2 regions of the Acidovorax sp. LjRoot74 genome follow, and region 1 is predicted to be linked to the other one. Evidence: riboswitches for the same ligand, from Rfam matches in the RefSeq annotation. Region 1 holds a riboswitch; the other holds the start of a gene.
What was found. A riboswitch is a leader RNA that binds a small molecule or an ion and turns the genes downstream of it on or off. The one in region 1 is predicted to bind glycine.

Region 1 (7,524 bases):
TCGCACTTGGCCTGCAGATCGGCCAGGTCCACGTTGCCGCTGGCGTCGCAGGCCGTCACCACCACCTGCATGCCCACCATCTGTGCGCTGGCGGGGTTGGTGCCGTGCGCGCTGCTGGGGATCAGGCAGATGTTGCGGTGGCCTTCGCCACGCGACTCGTGATACGCCTTGATGGCCAGCAGGCCCGCGTATTCGCCCTGGCTGCCCGCGTTGGGTTGCAGGCTGATGCCCGCATAGCCCGTGGCCTCGCACAGCCAGGCGCGCAGTTGCTCGTCCAGCTCCTTGTAGCCCTGCTGCTGGTCGGCCGGGGCAAAGGGGTGCATGTGGGCAAACTCCGGCCAGGTGATGGGGATCATCTCGCTGGTGGCGTTGAGCTTCATGGTGCACGAGCCCAGCGGGATCATGCTGCGGTCCAGCGCCAGGTCCTTGTCGGACAGCTGGCGGATGTATCGCAGCATGCCGGTTTCGCTGTGGTGGGTATTGAACACCGGGTGCGTGAGGTACTGGCTGGTGCGGCGCAGCGCGGTGGGGATCAGGGGCTCGATGCCGTTCTCAAACGCGTCAAACGTGGGCAACGCCTGGCCGTCCTTGGCAAAGATCTTCCACAGCAGCTCGATGTCAGCACGGGTGGTGGTCTCGTCGAGCGAGATGCACAGGTAGTTTTCGAAGTAAATACGCAGGTTTGCGCCTGACTGTATTGCCTTTGCAGCTATTGATTTTGTAGCGTTATCGGTTTTCAGCACCAGCGTGTCGAACGTGGCTTGTTCGCGCACGGGGGCGCCCAGTTGTTGCAGCCCCAGGGCCAGGATGGCGGTGTAGCTGGCCACGCGCTGGGCAATGCGCGCAAGGCCCTCGGGGCCGTGGTAGACGGCGTACATGCTGGCGATCACGGCGGGCAGCACCTGGGCCGTGCAGATATTGGAGGTGGCTTTTTCGCGGCGGATGTGCTGTTCGCGCGTCTGCAGCGCCAGGCGGTAGGCGGGCTTGCCGTGCACGTCCACGCTCACGCCCACCAGGCGGCCAGGCAGGCTGCGCTTGTATTCGTCGCGGCAGGCCATGAAGGCCGCGTGCGGGCCGCCCGCGCCCATGGGCATGCCAAAACGCTGGGTGGTGCCCACCACAATGTCTGCGCCTTGTTCGCCGGGCGGGGTGATGAGCGTGAGGGCCAGCAGGTCGGCCGCCACGATGAAGGCGGCCTGCTTGGCGTGGGCTTTTTCCACGTCGGCGCGCAGGTCGTCAATGCGCCCGCTGGTGGCGGGGTATTGGGCCAGCACGGCAAAGTAGTCACCCGCCAGCAGGCTGTTCCATTCTTCGGCCGAATTGGCCAGGCGCACTTCCAGGCCCAGGGGCTTGGCGCGTGTCTGGATCACTTCAATGGTCTGCGGGTGCGCGTCGCCCGCCACCACAAACACGTTGCTCTTGCTCTTGACCGAGCGTTTGGCCAGGGTCATGGCTTCGGCAGCGGCGGTGGCCTCGTCCAGCATCGATGCATTGGCAATCGGCATGCCGGTCAGGTCGCACACCATGGTCTGGAAGTTGACCAGCGCTTCCATGCGGCCCTGCGAGATTTCGGCCTGGTAGGGCGTGTAGGCGGTGTACCAGGCGGGGTTCTCCAGGATGTTGCGCAGGATGACGCCCGGCGTGTGTGTGCCGTAGTAGCCCTGGCCGATGAAGCTCTTGAGCACCTTGTTCTTGCCCGCGATGGCCTTGAGCTCGGCCAGTGCCGATGCCTCAGTGGTGGCTGCTGGCAAGTCCATGGCGCGGCTGCGTGCGATGGAGCGCGGCACGATGGAGTCGATGAGCGCGCGGCGCGAGGCCTCGCCGATCACGGACAGCATGTGGGCTTCGTCCGCTGCGTCGATGCCGATGTGGCGGGGCAGGAATTCAGCGGCGTTTTCCAGCGCGGACAACGGCAAGAAGGTGGGCAGGGCGGCAGTCATGGCGGGCGTTCGAGGTGCTATGAAAAAAGAGCTGCTGGCGCTTTTTAGCTATCGGTTTCAGAGGTTTTTTATCTGAAACCTAATGGAATCAAGCGCTGGCAGCTATGGTTTTTGAAACCAGAGATGAATGGGCCAAGCGCCTTCAGGCGTTGGCCGCAAATGCGCTGTAGGCGGTTTCGTCCATCAGGGCGTCGAGCTGGGCGACATCGGCCAGCTTGACCTTGAAGAACCAGCCAGCGTTCAGCGGGTCGCTGTTGGCCAGCGAGGGGTCGGCGCGCAGGGCTTCGTTCACTTCGACGATCTCGCCGGTGACGGGCATGTAGACATCGGCAGCAGCCTTCACGGACTCGACCACACCCGCCACGTCACCTTGGTTGAACGTGGCACCGACCTCGGGCAGGTCCACAAACACCACATCGCCCAGCGCATCCTGTGCGTGCACGGTGATGCCCACCACGGCAGCGGCCGTGTCGGCGGTGTTGATCCATTCGTGTTCTTTGGAAAATTTGACGGTCATGGGGAAGCTCCTCAAGCAAGGGGATAAATAAAGGAATCAGCAATGTAGCGGGCGCGGGCCGCGTTGGTGTGCAGCCACCTGCGAAATCAGCCGCGAAAGTAGTTGGCGGGCGTGAAAGGCATGGCGCGCACTTCCATCGGCACGGCCTTGCCGCGCACGATGGCGTTCACGCGCGTGCCGATGGCGGCAAAGGCGGGCGCCACATAGCCCATGGCCACGGGTTCGTTCACCGTGGGGCCCAGCAGGCCACTGGTCACTTCGCCAATCTTCTGGCCATCGGTGTTTTGCAGCTCGGTGTGCTCGCGCACAGGCACACGCTCCAGCGCGACCAGACCTACGCGCTTGCGGGGCAGGGTGGCGGGGTTGTCGATCTGGGCCAGCACCTTGTCTGCGCCAGGGAAACCACCTGCGCGGGCGCCACCGGTGCGGCGCACCTTCTGGATGGCCCAGTTCAGCGCGGCTTCGGGGGGCGTGGTGGTGGTGTCGATGTCGTTGCCATACAGGCACAGGCCGGCTTCCAGGCGCAGCGAGTTGCGGGCGCCCAGGCCGATGGGCTTGACCTCGGGCTGGGCCAGCAGGGCGCGGGCGAGCGTCTCGGCCTGCGCGGCGGGCACGGAGATTTCGAAGCCGTCTTCGCCGGTGTAGCCGCTGCGGGTCACAAAGCAGTCGCAGCCCGCGATGCTGAACGCGCCACCGGTCATGAACACCAGCTTTTCCACGCCGGGCGCAAGGCGGGCGAGGGCGGTGACGGCCTGTGGGCCCTGCAGGGCAAGCAGGGCGTGGTCGGGCATGGGCGCCACGGTGCAGCGCTGGCCGATGCGGGCCTCTATATGGGCAATGTCGCCCACCTTGCAGGCGCCGTTCACGATGACGAACAGCGTGGGTTCACCATTCACCACGCCCTGGTTGAAGAACATCAAATCGTCGATGACCGTGCCTTCGTCGGTCAGCAGCAGGCCGTAGCGCTGCTTGCCCACGGGCAGGTCGATCACGTCCACGGGCATCAGGGTCTCAAACGCCGCAGCGGCATCGGCACCGATGAGCTTGAGCTGGCCCATGTGCGACACGTCAAACAGGCCCGCAGCGGTGCGGGTGTGTACATGCTCGGCCATCAGGCCTGCGGGGTACTGCACGGGCATGGAGTAGCCGGCAAAAGGCACCATTCGGGCGCCTAGCTCAATGTGCAGGGCGTTCAGGGGCGTGGTGAGCAGGGGGGCGGTGGCGGACATGGCGGAACTCCGGGGCAAATGGGGGCCGCAGCCACCAAGGTGACTACGGGATTTGCCCTGCTGTCCGCTTTACCTGAGAGATTCACCGCAACGCCCTGGCTGGCCGTGCGGTTTGCTCCTTCGGTGGATGGCCTGCACACAGTTTCTTTTCTGTGGGGCCACCTCTCTCCAGCAAGGGAACGCCCGCATCACTGCGGGCGGTTGCCAGTCCTTTTGCCTGAGCGTTCGGCTGCTGCCTGCGCCTTCGGCGGTGCTGCACGCCCGGTTGGGTGGGCGGAGCACTCTCTCCTGACGGGCGGGATTCTAACGCCTACTTGGCATAGACCAGGTCGCGCAAGGCCAGAGAAATCGATGGCACATAGGTGATGACCAGCAGGCACACCAGGATCACACCCACAAAAGGCAGTAAGTGTTTGATGATCCGGTCCAACGAAATCTTGGCCACCGTGCAGGCCGCAAACAGGTTCACGCCAAAGGGCGGCGTGATCATGCCCAAGGCCAGATTCACCACCATGATCAGCCCGAAGTGCACCGGGTCGATGCCGAAGTGCATGGCCACGGGCGCCAGGATGGGGGCCAGCACGATGATGGCGGCGCTGGTCTCAATGAACATGCCGATCACGAACAGCGCCGCGTTCACGCCCAGCAGGAACAGGGCGGGGGATTGCAACACCGCCTCCAGCCAGCGGCCGATGGCATCGGGCACCCCGGCGCGGGTGATGAGGAACGCAAACAGCCCCGCATTGGCGATGATGAACATGATCACCGCCGACGAGATGGCCGATTTGCGCAGGATGGCGTACAGGTCTTTGAGCTTGATCTCGCGGTAGATCACCACGCCCACGATCAGCGCATAGAACACGGCCACGGCCGATGCCTCGGTGGGGGTGAACACACCGCCATAGATGCCGCCCAGGATGATGACGGGCATCAGCAGCGCCCAGCCCGCCTGCAGCGTGGCCTTGCCAAAGGACAGGCGGCCATCGCCATCGTTCTTGCCCCAGCCCTTGTACTTGCAGTACGCCCATACGAAGAGCATCAGTGCACCGCTGATCAGCAGGCCCGGGCCAAAGCCCGCAATGAACAGCTCGCCAATCGACACCTCGGCACTCACGCCATACAGAATCATCGGGATGGAGGGCGGGATGATCACGCCCAGCTCGGCACTGGTGGCCTGCAGCGCGGCTGCGTAGCTGGTGGGGTAGCCATGCTTGATGAGCGCCGGAATCAGGATGGCGCCAATCGCAAACGTGGTGGCCACCGATGAGCCGGACACCGCCGCAAAGATCATGCAGGTCAGCACGCAGGTCATGGGCAGGCCCCCCTGCACGCCCCCCACAATGCTCTTGGCAAATTCCACCAGGCGGCGCGAGATGCCGCCGGTCTCCATCAGGTTGCCCGCGAGGATGAAGAAGGGGATGGCCGCCAGCGGAAACTTGTTGATCGAGGCGAACATCTCCTTCACCGAGATCAGCATATTGGCGTTGGACGCCTGGATGCCGAGGATGGATGCAAGACCAATCGATACAGCCACCGAGATGGTGAGCGCGAAGCACAGCACCATCGTGGAAATCATCACGGCGCTCATTGGGCGGTCTCCAGTTCCATGCGCAAGGGGTCGATCAGGTTGCCGATGATGCCCACGGCGCAAAAGACGCCGCCCACGGGCATGGCCAGGTAGGCCCAGAACATCGAGACCGACTCCAGCCCGGCCATGCTTTGCACGCCGCCGCGCTGGGCGTAGTCCCAGCCGTACCAGATGACAATCCCGATCAGCGCCAGCGCTGCCAGCGCCACCACCCAGTCCAGCACCCGCCGCATGGCAGGGCGGCTCCAGCGGTACAGCACGTCCACGCTCACCATTGCCCCCTGGCGGAAGGCTGCGGGGATGGCGAGGAACACCATCCAGATCAGGCTGAAACGGATCAGCACTTCAGTCCATTCGGCGGGCTGTTCCAGCACAAAGCGCATGAGGATCTGGAACATGCCCAGCGAGGCAGACAGGGCCAGCATGGTGCAGGCCCCTAGCATGGCGATGAAGGTGGTCCATCGCTCAAAAGTGAGAAAAGCATTTTTCATGGGGCGGCGCCGACCATGGGCAGTTGTTGAATCGACAGGTAGGACAACACGGTAGGAACGCAGGAAGGAAACACGGGGTAAGAATAAAAACGCCCGATAGCGCAATGGCTACGGGCGTTGGTTGCTACTACAAAGATAGTAGCGCGCGCATCACTTGACGTCGCGGATCTTGTCGAGCGTGGCCTTGCCGAACTGCTTTTCGAACTCGGCATTCACGGGGGCCAGGGCCGCCACAAACTTGGACTTGTCGGGGTTGTCCACCACCGTCATGCCCTTGGCACGCAGGTCAGCCACACCCTTGGCGTCGTCCTCGTCCACGCGGGCGCGGTTGGCCTTGGTGCCTTCTTTGGCGGCCTCGATGAAGGCCTGCTTGTCGGCGGCCGTGAGCTTGTCGAACGAGCCCTTGTTCATCACAAAGATGGCGGGCGAGTACACGTGGCCGGTCAGCGTCAGGTGCTTTTGCACTTGGTCGAACTTGGCCGAGATGATCACGGGCAGCGGGTTCTCCTGGCCGTCCACGGTGCCTTGCTGCAGGGCGGTAAACACTTCGGGGAAGGCCATGGGCGTGGTGATGATGCCAAAGCCCTTGTAGGCAGCGATGTGCACGGGGTTTTCCATCGTGCGCATCTTCAGGCCCTTGAGGTCTTCGGGCGTGTTGACCGAGCGCTTGCTGTTGGTCATGTGGCGAAAGCCGTTTTCGGCCCATGCCAGGGCCTTGAAGCCCTTGCTGTCGAACTTGGTCAGCATCTCCTGGCCGATGGGGCCGTCCAGCACAGCACGGGCATGCGCCTTGTCGCGGAACAGGAAGGGCACGTCCAGGATCTTGGTTTCAGGCACAAAGTTGGGGATGGGCCCCGTGGAGCTGAAAGCCAGCTCTTGCGTGCCCAGCTGCACGGCTTCAATCGACTCGCGCTCGCCGCCCAGGGCACCGTTGTAGAAGGTCTGGACCTTGTAGCGGCCGCTGGTGCGCTTTTCGACTTCCTTGGCAAACGTGTCGATGGCAACCCCCTGGTGGGAATTCTGGGCCGTCGAGATGCTGATGCGCATGGTGGTTTGCGCGCCAGCGGTGGCCATAAAGCCGAGCGCGAGGCTCAGTCCAACGACGAGTTTGGTCAATTGCATGGTGTCTCCTGTTGATGGTGGGTCAGGGGGCGCGTTTGGCACCCTTGCGGAGCTGCCCCCGACCTCGCTGAAATTATGGCGGTGCAGCATGACCGCAGGCATCCGGGTTTGTGCTGGTAAGCGTGCTTATCAACTGGGCGGCAGGGCGCTTGCAGTTGCGTTGGCGACACCCCTGATGCCGGGTTGGCAGATGTTTGCACGCAGTCTGCATGGCGGCCGATGGGTGCTAGCAATGGGGGCCGGAATGCCAAGGGCCCCGTGCTGGCGGTAACCAGCCGGGGCCTTGTCAATTTGTGCACTCCGGTAAGAGCGCCTTGATGGAAGAAGTATGCGCCGCGTGGCAGAGATGAATTTGCTGAATTCGCTTGGTTTCATCTCATTCGCAGAAAAATTTTCTGTACTGGAGATTTTTTGTGAATAATCCGGCCGATGGATCGCCTCGATAGAAAAATTCTCGCCGTGCTGCAGGGCAACGCGCGCGCCAGCTTGCAAGAGATCGGCCAGGCCGTGGGTCTGAGCCCCTCGCCCTGCTGGGGCCGCATCAAAAAGATGGAAGAAGCGGGCGTGATCCAGGGCTACACGGTGCGCATCAACCCGCAGTCGCTGGACCTGGCGGACACCGTGCTGGTGCAGGTCA
Region 2 (7,524 bases), 2.0 Mb from region 1:
CACGAGGCCGCGCTGGGCCGCATCCTGTTTGGCGCACTGGGGCAGCTGCGGGGCTCGGCGCTCAAGGTGTCGCAGCTGCTCAGCATGCACCCGCAGCTGCTGCCTGAGGGCGTGCGGCGCGAGCTGGCGCGCGCCCACCACCAGGCCCCGCCGCTCAACCGCGCGCTGGTGGGCCGCGTGTTCCGCCAGGCCTTCGGGCAGGAGCCCGAGGCGCTGTTCGACCATTTCGAGCCCACCGCGTTTGCCGCCGCCAGCCTGGGCCAGGTGCACCGCGCGCAGCTCGCAGGCCACGGCACGGTGGCCGTCAAGGTGCAGTACCCCGGCATCGCCGCCACCATTGCCAACGACATGCAGCTCATGCGCACCGCGCTGCGCGCCCTGGCCCACACCGACCTGCCCCTGCCCACCGACGCGGTGATGGACAGCGTAATGACCGAGATCGAGGCCACCCTGCTGCGCGAGGTGGACTACCTGCAAGAGGCCGAACAGCTGCAATGGTTTGCCCAGCACGCCGCGCAGCCGGGGGTGGTGATGGCCCGGCCCATCCTGTCGCACACCCGCGCCCAGGTGCTCACGCAGCAGTTTGTGCCCGGCCAGCCGCTGCAGGCCTGGCTGGCCACCCAGCCCACGCAGGCGCAGCGCGACCAGGCCGGGCAGCACCTGTGGGACTGGTTCATGCACTGCATCTTTGTGCTGGGCCGGGTGCATGCCGACCCGCACCCGGGCAACTTTCTGTTTGCGCCCGATGGCACGGTGGGCGTGCTGGACTTTGGCTGCACGCGCAGCCTGTCCACCGGGTTTCGCGCGCAGGTCACGCAGGCCTGGTCGGCACTGCTACGGCCAGCGGACGACCCAGAGCTCCATGCGCTGGTGCTGCAGGCCTACCAGGCCCTGGGCCTGGCCGGGGCCGATGTGAGCCTGCCCACCTACCGCACCGACCTGGCCCCGGCCCTGGCCGTGATGCAGGCCTGGCAGATTGAGCCATTCACACAAGCCGTGTTCGACTTTGGCACCAAGACCCCACCGCCGCTGACGCCCCCCGCAGACCAGCGCATGCTGGGCCGCCACCTGCAGCAGGTGCCCAGTGAGATGCCCGCGTTCGAGCGCATGTGGATGGGCCTGATGCACCTGCTCACGCAGCTGGGCGCACGGGTGCACACCCGGGGAGCACATTGGCTCACACCCACCGGCGCCAACCCTTGACCGCCCCCTTCACGAACAAGATAGACACCGGGAGGAGAAAAAACATGAATACATCGCTGGTCCTTGCCGCCCTGGGCCTGGCCCTGGTGGGCGCCGCCCATTCCGTGCTCGGAGAAATCCTGGTGTTCCGCTCGCTGCGCCTGCGTGGCGTGGTGCCCACGGGCGGCCAGCCCGTGCTGCGCGAGGGGCATGTTCGCATCCTCTGGGGCAGCTGGCACCTGGTGACAGTGCTGGGCTGGGCTTTCAGCGCGCTGCTGTGGCGCCTGGGCACGGTGCCTGTGGACGCGGGCCTGGGCGCCTGGGTGGCCGATGTGGCGGCGGGCGCCACGCTGGCCTGCGGGCTGCTGGTGTTCTTTGCCACCGAGGGGCGCCACCCCGCCTGGGTGGCGCTGATGCTGCTGGCCGTGGTGATCTGGTGGCGATGAGCCCCACCGCGAGCGTGAAAAAAATCACACTCCTCCTATGCGCCTCCGCCCCAGGAAACACAACTTCACAACACTTCGCAATTCGACTACACCGGCTTGACGCAGAGCCCGCAGCATGAAGGCTCCGGTTCCGACAGGAATCATTTTGAGGAGTTCACCATGGCCCGCAATGCACTCGCCGCTGTATCCATCGCCCTGCTGACGCTGGGTGCCGCCACGGCGGCGCACGCGCAGCACACCAGCGCCACCGTTGTCATCGGCACGGACGCGCCCCGCTACCACGGCCCTGCGCCAGTGGTGGTGCAGTACCAGGCGCCCCCGCCCCCCCGCTACGAAGCCGCGCCCCACCCACGCCGGGGCATGGTCTGGGTGCCTGGCCACTGGGAGTGGCGCGGCCACCGCCATGTCTGGCTACAAGGCCACTGGGTGAAGGCCCGCCCGGGCTATCACTACCGCGAGCCGCGCTGGGTGGAACATGGCGGCCGCTGGAATATGCAGCCCGGCGGCTGGGACCGCGACGGTGACGGTGTTCCCAACCGCCACGACCGTGACCGCGATGGCGATGGCGTGTCCAACCGCCACGACCGCAGCCCCGACAACCCGTATCGCCGCTGACGGGCAGGCACCGGGCCGAGGGCTGTGCTGACCGGCAGGCAGGTCAGTCAAACACCAGCTCTGCCCGGCCCAGGCCCGGGAAGTCCGCCACCACCCGGGTGCCCGGCGCCACCAGCACAGTGCCGGTGCACGAGCCCGTCGTCACCCACTGGCCCGCGCGCAGCCCGCCCAGGCTGTGCGCGCCTTCGTTGGCCAGCCAGGCCAGCAGCAGCAGCGGGTCGCCCGCCGGGTTGCCCCAGCGGGTGTGCTGCACGGCCACCGACTCGTTCACCCACAGATCCACACCCTGCGCCAGCGGCTGCACCGCCGCCACATCGGCCGTGCCTGTGCCCACCACCAGGGCGCCATGGCAGGCCTGGTCGGCCAGGCGGCTCCATTCGCCCTGTCGGGCCCAGGCGGCAAAACGCGTGTCGCACACTTCGATGGCGGCCCGCACCGACACCAGGGCCGCGCGCACCTCAGCTGCGCTGTAGGGCGTTGCGCGCGGGAGCAGGTCGGTGCCCAGTTCGTAGACCAGTTCCGCCTCCACCCCCAGCACCGCAAAACCGGCGGCGGGCAGGTGGACTGCGGCCTCCCCGGCGTGCGGGGTCTGCGCCACCCACACCGAATCGCGGGTGAGCGCCGCGCGCGCGGGCAGCGCATCGGGCGATGCCGCGCCCACCTTCCAGCCCGCGACTTCGCCGCGCTCGCGCACCACTGCGTCCTGCACGGCATAAGCCTGGGCGGCGTTCTGCGGGCGCAGTGCCGTGGGCAGGTCGAACGGGCGGGGCGTGCGCCCCTGGCGGGCCATGGTGAGCACGGCGGCACTGGTCTGTGGATCAAAGGCGGTATCGGGCATGGGGCGGCTCCAGGGTCAGGGATGTTGGCAAATTATGGCTACCGGCCACCGGGCCCTAAGAACGTGTTTACGATCTTTGCAGGGCCGCGCAAGTACCTTGCCGGGATGGGATGCAAGGCGCGGTGCGCAGTGGATAGCCCGGCTATCCACCAGCGCCGCAACGCCGCAGACGGCCCGGCAAGGCACTTGCCCGAAGGGTTGGGGCGAAATCGGGCGATTGGAAGCCTCGACTGCTTGCATGGGCACGAGCCCATGCGGCGCATCCGAAGCATCCACTCATCCCGATTGCGCCCCAACGCGGCCCCGAAAAGATCGTAAACACGTTCTAAGGCGCCAGCATCAGCAACGATTGCGGTCCATTAGCGCGCAGAAGCCGTTTTCTGCGCGCCGGGCGCTCCTAGAATGGCCCCCGCAGGAGAGCACGGCGGCAACGCCCGCTGTGCACCGAAGGCGCAAACTCCCATACACGCTCAGGTCCCGTACTGCACCATTTTTCAAAGCCGTCTGGAGAGCCGCCACCACCTGTCCGCAGCGTGGTGGCGCACCGAAGGAGCAAACCGCAGCCCGGGTGGGATGGCGGTGAATCTCTCAGGTACCAAGGACAGGGGGAGCGGCAGCCTGGCGGATATGCGCCAGCTGCTTGCTATTGATTTAGTAGCTGCTACCGCACACCCATCAGGCGCAGACCCCTTAAAAGGCTTCAAAAATGCGCGTGATCGTTCTCGGCGCCGGCTTGCTCGGCGTGACTTCGGCTTATTTCCTTTCGCAACTGGGTCACGAGGTGACCGTCATCGACCGCCAGGGCACGCCCGGCGCCGAGACCAGCTTTGCCAACGGCGGCCAGATCTCGGTGAGCCACGCCGAGCCCTGGGCCAATCCCAGTGCGCCGCTCAAGGTGCTGCAGTGGCTGGGCAAAGAGGACGCGCCATTGCTGTTTCGCCTGCGCGCCGACATGCGGCAGTGGCTGTGGGGCCTGTCCTTCCTGCGCAACTGCACGCCAGCGCGCACGCGCCATAACATCGAGCAGATCGTGCGCCTGGGCACCTACAGCCGCGACACGCTGCAGCAGCTGCGCGCGGCCACCGGCCTCCAGTACGACCAGCGCACGCAGGGCATCCTGCACTTCTATACCGATCAAAAAGAATTTGACGGCGCCCTGGCCCCTGCCGAGCAGATGCGCGCGCTGGGCTGCGAGCGCCAGGTCATCAGCGCCGACGAGGCCGTGCGCATCGAGCCTGCCCTGGCCCATATCCGCCCGCAGCTGGCCGGCGCCACGTTCACGGCCGAAGATGAATCCGGCGACGCCAACCAGTTCACGCGCGAGTTGGCCAAGCTGTGCGAGGCGGCGGGCGTGCGGTTCCGCATGGGCCACCACATCACCGCCTTGCGCGAGGCAGGTGGCCGCATCGACCATGTGGAAGTGACCAACGCCGAAGGCCGCTTCGAGCGTGTGCGCGGCGATGCGTTTGTGCTGGCCATGGGCTCGTTCAGCCCGCTGCTGGCGCAGCCGCTGGGCATCCAGCTGCCCATCTACCCGGCCAAGGGCTACTCGGTGACCATGCCGGTGAAGGACGCGTCCAAGGCGCACCAGGTGAGCCTGACGGACGATGAGTTCAAGCTCGTGTTCTCTCGCTACACCAGCGAACGCGGCGGCGACCGCCTGCGCATTGCGGGCACGGCGGAGCTGAACGGCTATGACCGCCACCTGAACCAGGTGCGCTGCGAGGCCATCGTGCGGCGTGTGGAGCAGCTCTTCCCCGGCGCAGGCGACACCACCCAGGCGCAGTTCTGGAGCGGCCTGCGCCCTGCCACGCCCAGCAATGTGCCACTGATCGGCAAGACGAAGGTGGGCAACCTGTTCCTCAACACCGGCCACGGCACGCTGGGCTGGACGCACGCCTGCGGCTCGGGCAAGGCGCTGGCCGACATCGTGAGCGGCCGGGTGCCCGAGGTGGACTTTGCGTTCCAGGGCTTGCAGGGGCGCGCAGCCGGGGCGGCGCTGGTGCCGTCGCGCACGGCGGCCTGAAGCTGCATGCGGTTGCAGCGAGGCAGCGCTGCTGCAACCGCTGCGAAAGGCTGCGCCTACTTGGCCGCGCCCGTGGCATGCGCCACGAACTGAGCCACAGCCTGCATGTCCTTCTCGCTCATGCGCTCGGCATAGGACGGCATCACGCCGATGCCCGCCTTGAGCGCGCGCAGCACGCGGCCTGCGTCGGGTTTCAGCTCGTCCAGCACCGGGCCCACCTGGCCCTCGGCACCGGCGGCCTGCAGTGTGTGACACACGGCGCAGGCAGGCTGGATCTTGGTGAACAGCTCCTTGCCGCGTGCCAGTTCGGCGGGGTCGGCAGCCCCAGCCGCCGCACAGGCGCCAGCGGCCCACGCCGCCACGGCAAGGCGGCGTGCTCGGTTCAATCTACCCATGTCAGGCGACGGTCACGGTGACAGCGTGGTCGCGCCAGCTGGCGTTGTTGTAGCCGCCCAGGTTTTCCTCGCGCTGCTCGGCCTGCACATTGCCCGCCGTGTCGGTGGCGCGGCTGGCCAGCACATGGCTGCCCGCCTCCAGGCGCACGGGCAGCGCAAACTGTCGCCAGGCAAACGGGCCCAGGTCGGGGCCGATGAGCTTGGCCGCCTGCCAGGTCTTGCCACCATCAACCGACACCTCCACGCCCTTGATGCCGCGTGTGCCACCAAATGCCACGCCATGCACCTGCACCTGGCCGGGCTTGAGTGCGCCCTTGTCGGGCAGCGGGCCGTTGATCCAGGACTTCACCCCCATCTCCCAGACCGAAGGCTGGTCGGGGCTGGCCTTGCTGCCGGGCGGCGACATGCGGTAGCCGTGCGACATGATGCGTGCCTGCGACTGCGCGCTGCCAAAGGCCACGCGCTTGACGTACTTGATGTTGTTCACGCCCTGGTAACCGGGCACCACCAGCCGCAGCGGGCCGCCATGGGCCAGCGACAGCGGCTCGCCGTTCATCTCCCAGGCCAGCAGCGCATCGTCCATCGCCTTCACGGGCACCGAGCGCTCTACCAGCACGGTGAGCGGGTCCACGCCCTCGGGCAGTTTCTCGCCGCCCGTGCCGGTCAGGTAGGCCGCGCCGTCGGCCAGCCCGCCCAGAGCCGCCACCACATTGCGCAGCGGCACGCCACTCCAGACCACACAGCCCGCAGCACCCACCGACCAGGGTGTGCCGCTGGGCTTGCTGGGGAAAAAGCCCCGGCCGTTGCCCGAGCACTGCAGCACGGTGGCCACGGTTTCCACGCCCAGGGTCTTGAGTTCGGCCAGTGTCAGGCTGCGCGGGTTCTTGACCCCTTCGATCGCCACGGTCCAGCCATCGCGGTTGTCGAGGATGGCGGCATCGGGTGCGGGCAGGTTGTTGCGCACATACAGCTGGTTGGAGGGCGTGATGACGCTGGTGCCGAATGCAGAGCGCCGCGTCTCCAGCGTGCTGGTGCTGTGCACGATGAGGGCGTCTGGTGTCTTCCAGCCTGCATAGGCGGGCAGCGGCTTGACAGCGGCAGCGGTCGCCTGCTGGGCCCGGGCGGTGCCCGTCCATCCGGCCAGGCCCAGCGCGCCCAGGGCGGCAGCGCTTCCGGCCAGCAAATGGCGGCGCGGCAAGGTCGTGGAATGTGTCATGCGAAGGTCTCCGAATGGGGGGTGGAATGGGCAGGCGGAATGGCCCGGCCCGGCGGCAGCCTCCTCAGGCCGACACGGAGGCAGCCCGCATTCTGTGCGGCAGCCCCGGCCCACCGCACGCAACATTGCGTTAACAGAAGTAACAAATACAAAACATCAGAAACATCCGCACGCATGTCAGGCGGCGTGGGCATATTCGCCGCTTCGGCAGAGAGAGAAAGAGAAAGGGCGATGCTATGAACACCTACAAAAACCCCCAGGCCCCCCGCACCCGTCACCACATCCGCCTGGCCGCACTGCTGTGCTGGGGCCTGGGCTGCAGCGCGGCGCTGGCCCAGCTCACGGCCATCGTGGCGGTGGAGCCCACCGCACGCAAGGCCGCGCATTCCATCCTGCGCACGGCGGCCGAGTCGGGCCTGGCCAAGGCCTCGGGCCAGCCCGTGGCCCTGGCCACCAGCGACGACCTGGCCGACGTGATGCGCGCTACCCGCAGCGCGGGCTACGACATCTTCATCGGCCCGGCCCAGGTGGCGGCCTCGGCCCTGCAGCGGGGCTACGAGCTGGTGGGAGCCACCCACAAGTCCGACAAATACCTGCTGGTGGGGCTGGTGCAGATCGACGCCGTGCCCGCCATGAAGGGCCGCAGGCTCTACCTGCCGCAGCAGGACTCCATCTACACCTACATGGCGCGCGGCATGCTCAACGAGGCCGGGCTCTCGTTCCAGGACCTGCGTGCCGTGCAGTATGAAAAGTTTCCCCAGGCGGGCCTCACGGCCCTGACCCTGGGCTCCACCGACGCCACCGTG

Region 2: it holds a riboswitch for glycine, as region 1 does, so the genes downstream of both, ACSQ3O_RS24150 (D-amino acid dehydrogenase) here and gcvT (glycine cleavage system aminomethyltransferase GcvT) in region 1, are expected to answer to the same signal.

The regions. Positions count from the first base shown of each region.
Region 1 is NZ_CAXUTI020000001.1:3,103,024-3,110,547, reverse strand. Features, by position in the region: gene gcvP (aminomethyl-transferring glycine dehydrogenase) at 1-1,940, opposite strand, end outside; gene gcvH (glycine cleavage system protein GcvH) at 2,083-2,457, opposite strand; gene gcvT (glycine cleavage system aminomethyltransferase GcvT) at 2,544-3,686, opposite strand; glycine riboswitch at 3,737-3,868, opposite strand; glycine riboswitch at 3,890-3,979, opposite strand; gene ACSQ3O_RS14545 (TRAP transporter large permease) at 3,997-5,274, opposite strand; gene ACSQ3O_RS14540 (TRAP transporter small permease) at 5,271-5,765, opposite strand; gene ACSQ3O_RS14535 (TRAP transporter substrate-binding protein) at 5,916-6,887, opposite strand; gene ACSQ3O_RS14530 (Lrp/AsnC family transcriptional regulator) at 7,317-7,524, shown strand, end outside.
Region 2 is NZ_CAXUTI020000001.1:5,084,162-5,091,685, forward strand. Features, by position in the region: gene ACSQ3O_RS24130 (ABC1 kinase family protein) at 1-1,203, shown strand, start outside; gene ACSQ3O_RS24135 (hypothetical protein) at 1,248-1,628, shown strand; gene ACSQ3O_RS24140 (YXWGXW repeat-containing protein) at 1,788-2,243, shown strand; gene ACSQ3O_RS24145 (2-keto-4-pentenoate hydratase) at 2,287-3,081, opposite strand; glycine riboswitch at 3,576-3,696, shown strand; gene ACSQ3O_RS24150 (D-amino acid dehydrogenase) at 3,788-5,107, shown strand; gene ACSQ3O_RS24155 (c-type cytochrome) at 5,164-5,502, opposite strand; gene ACSQ3O_RS24160 (sulfite oxidase) at 5,504-6,718, opposite strand; gene ACSQ3O_RS24165 (rhodanese-like domain-containing protein) at 6,955-7,524, shown strand, end outside.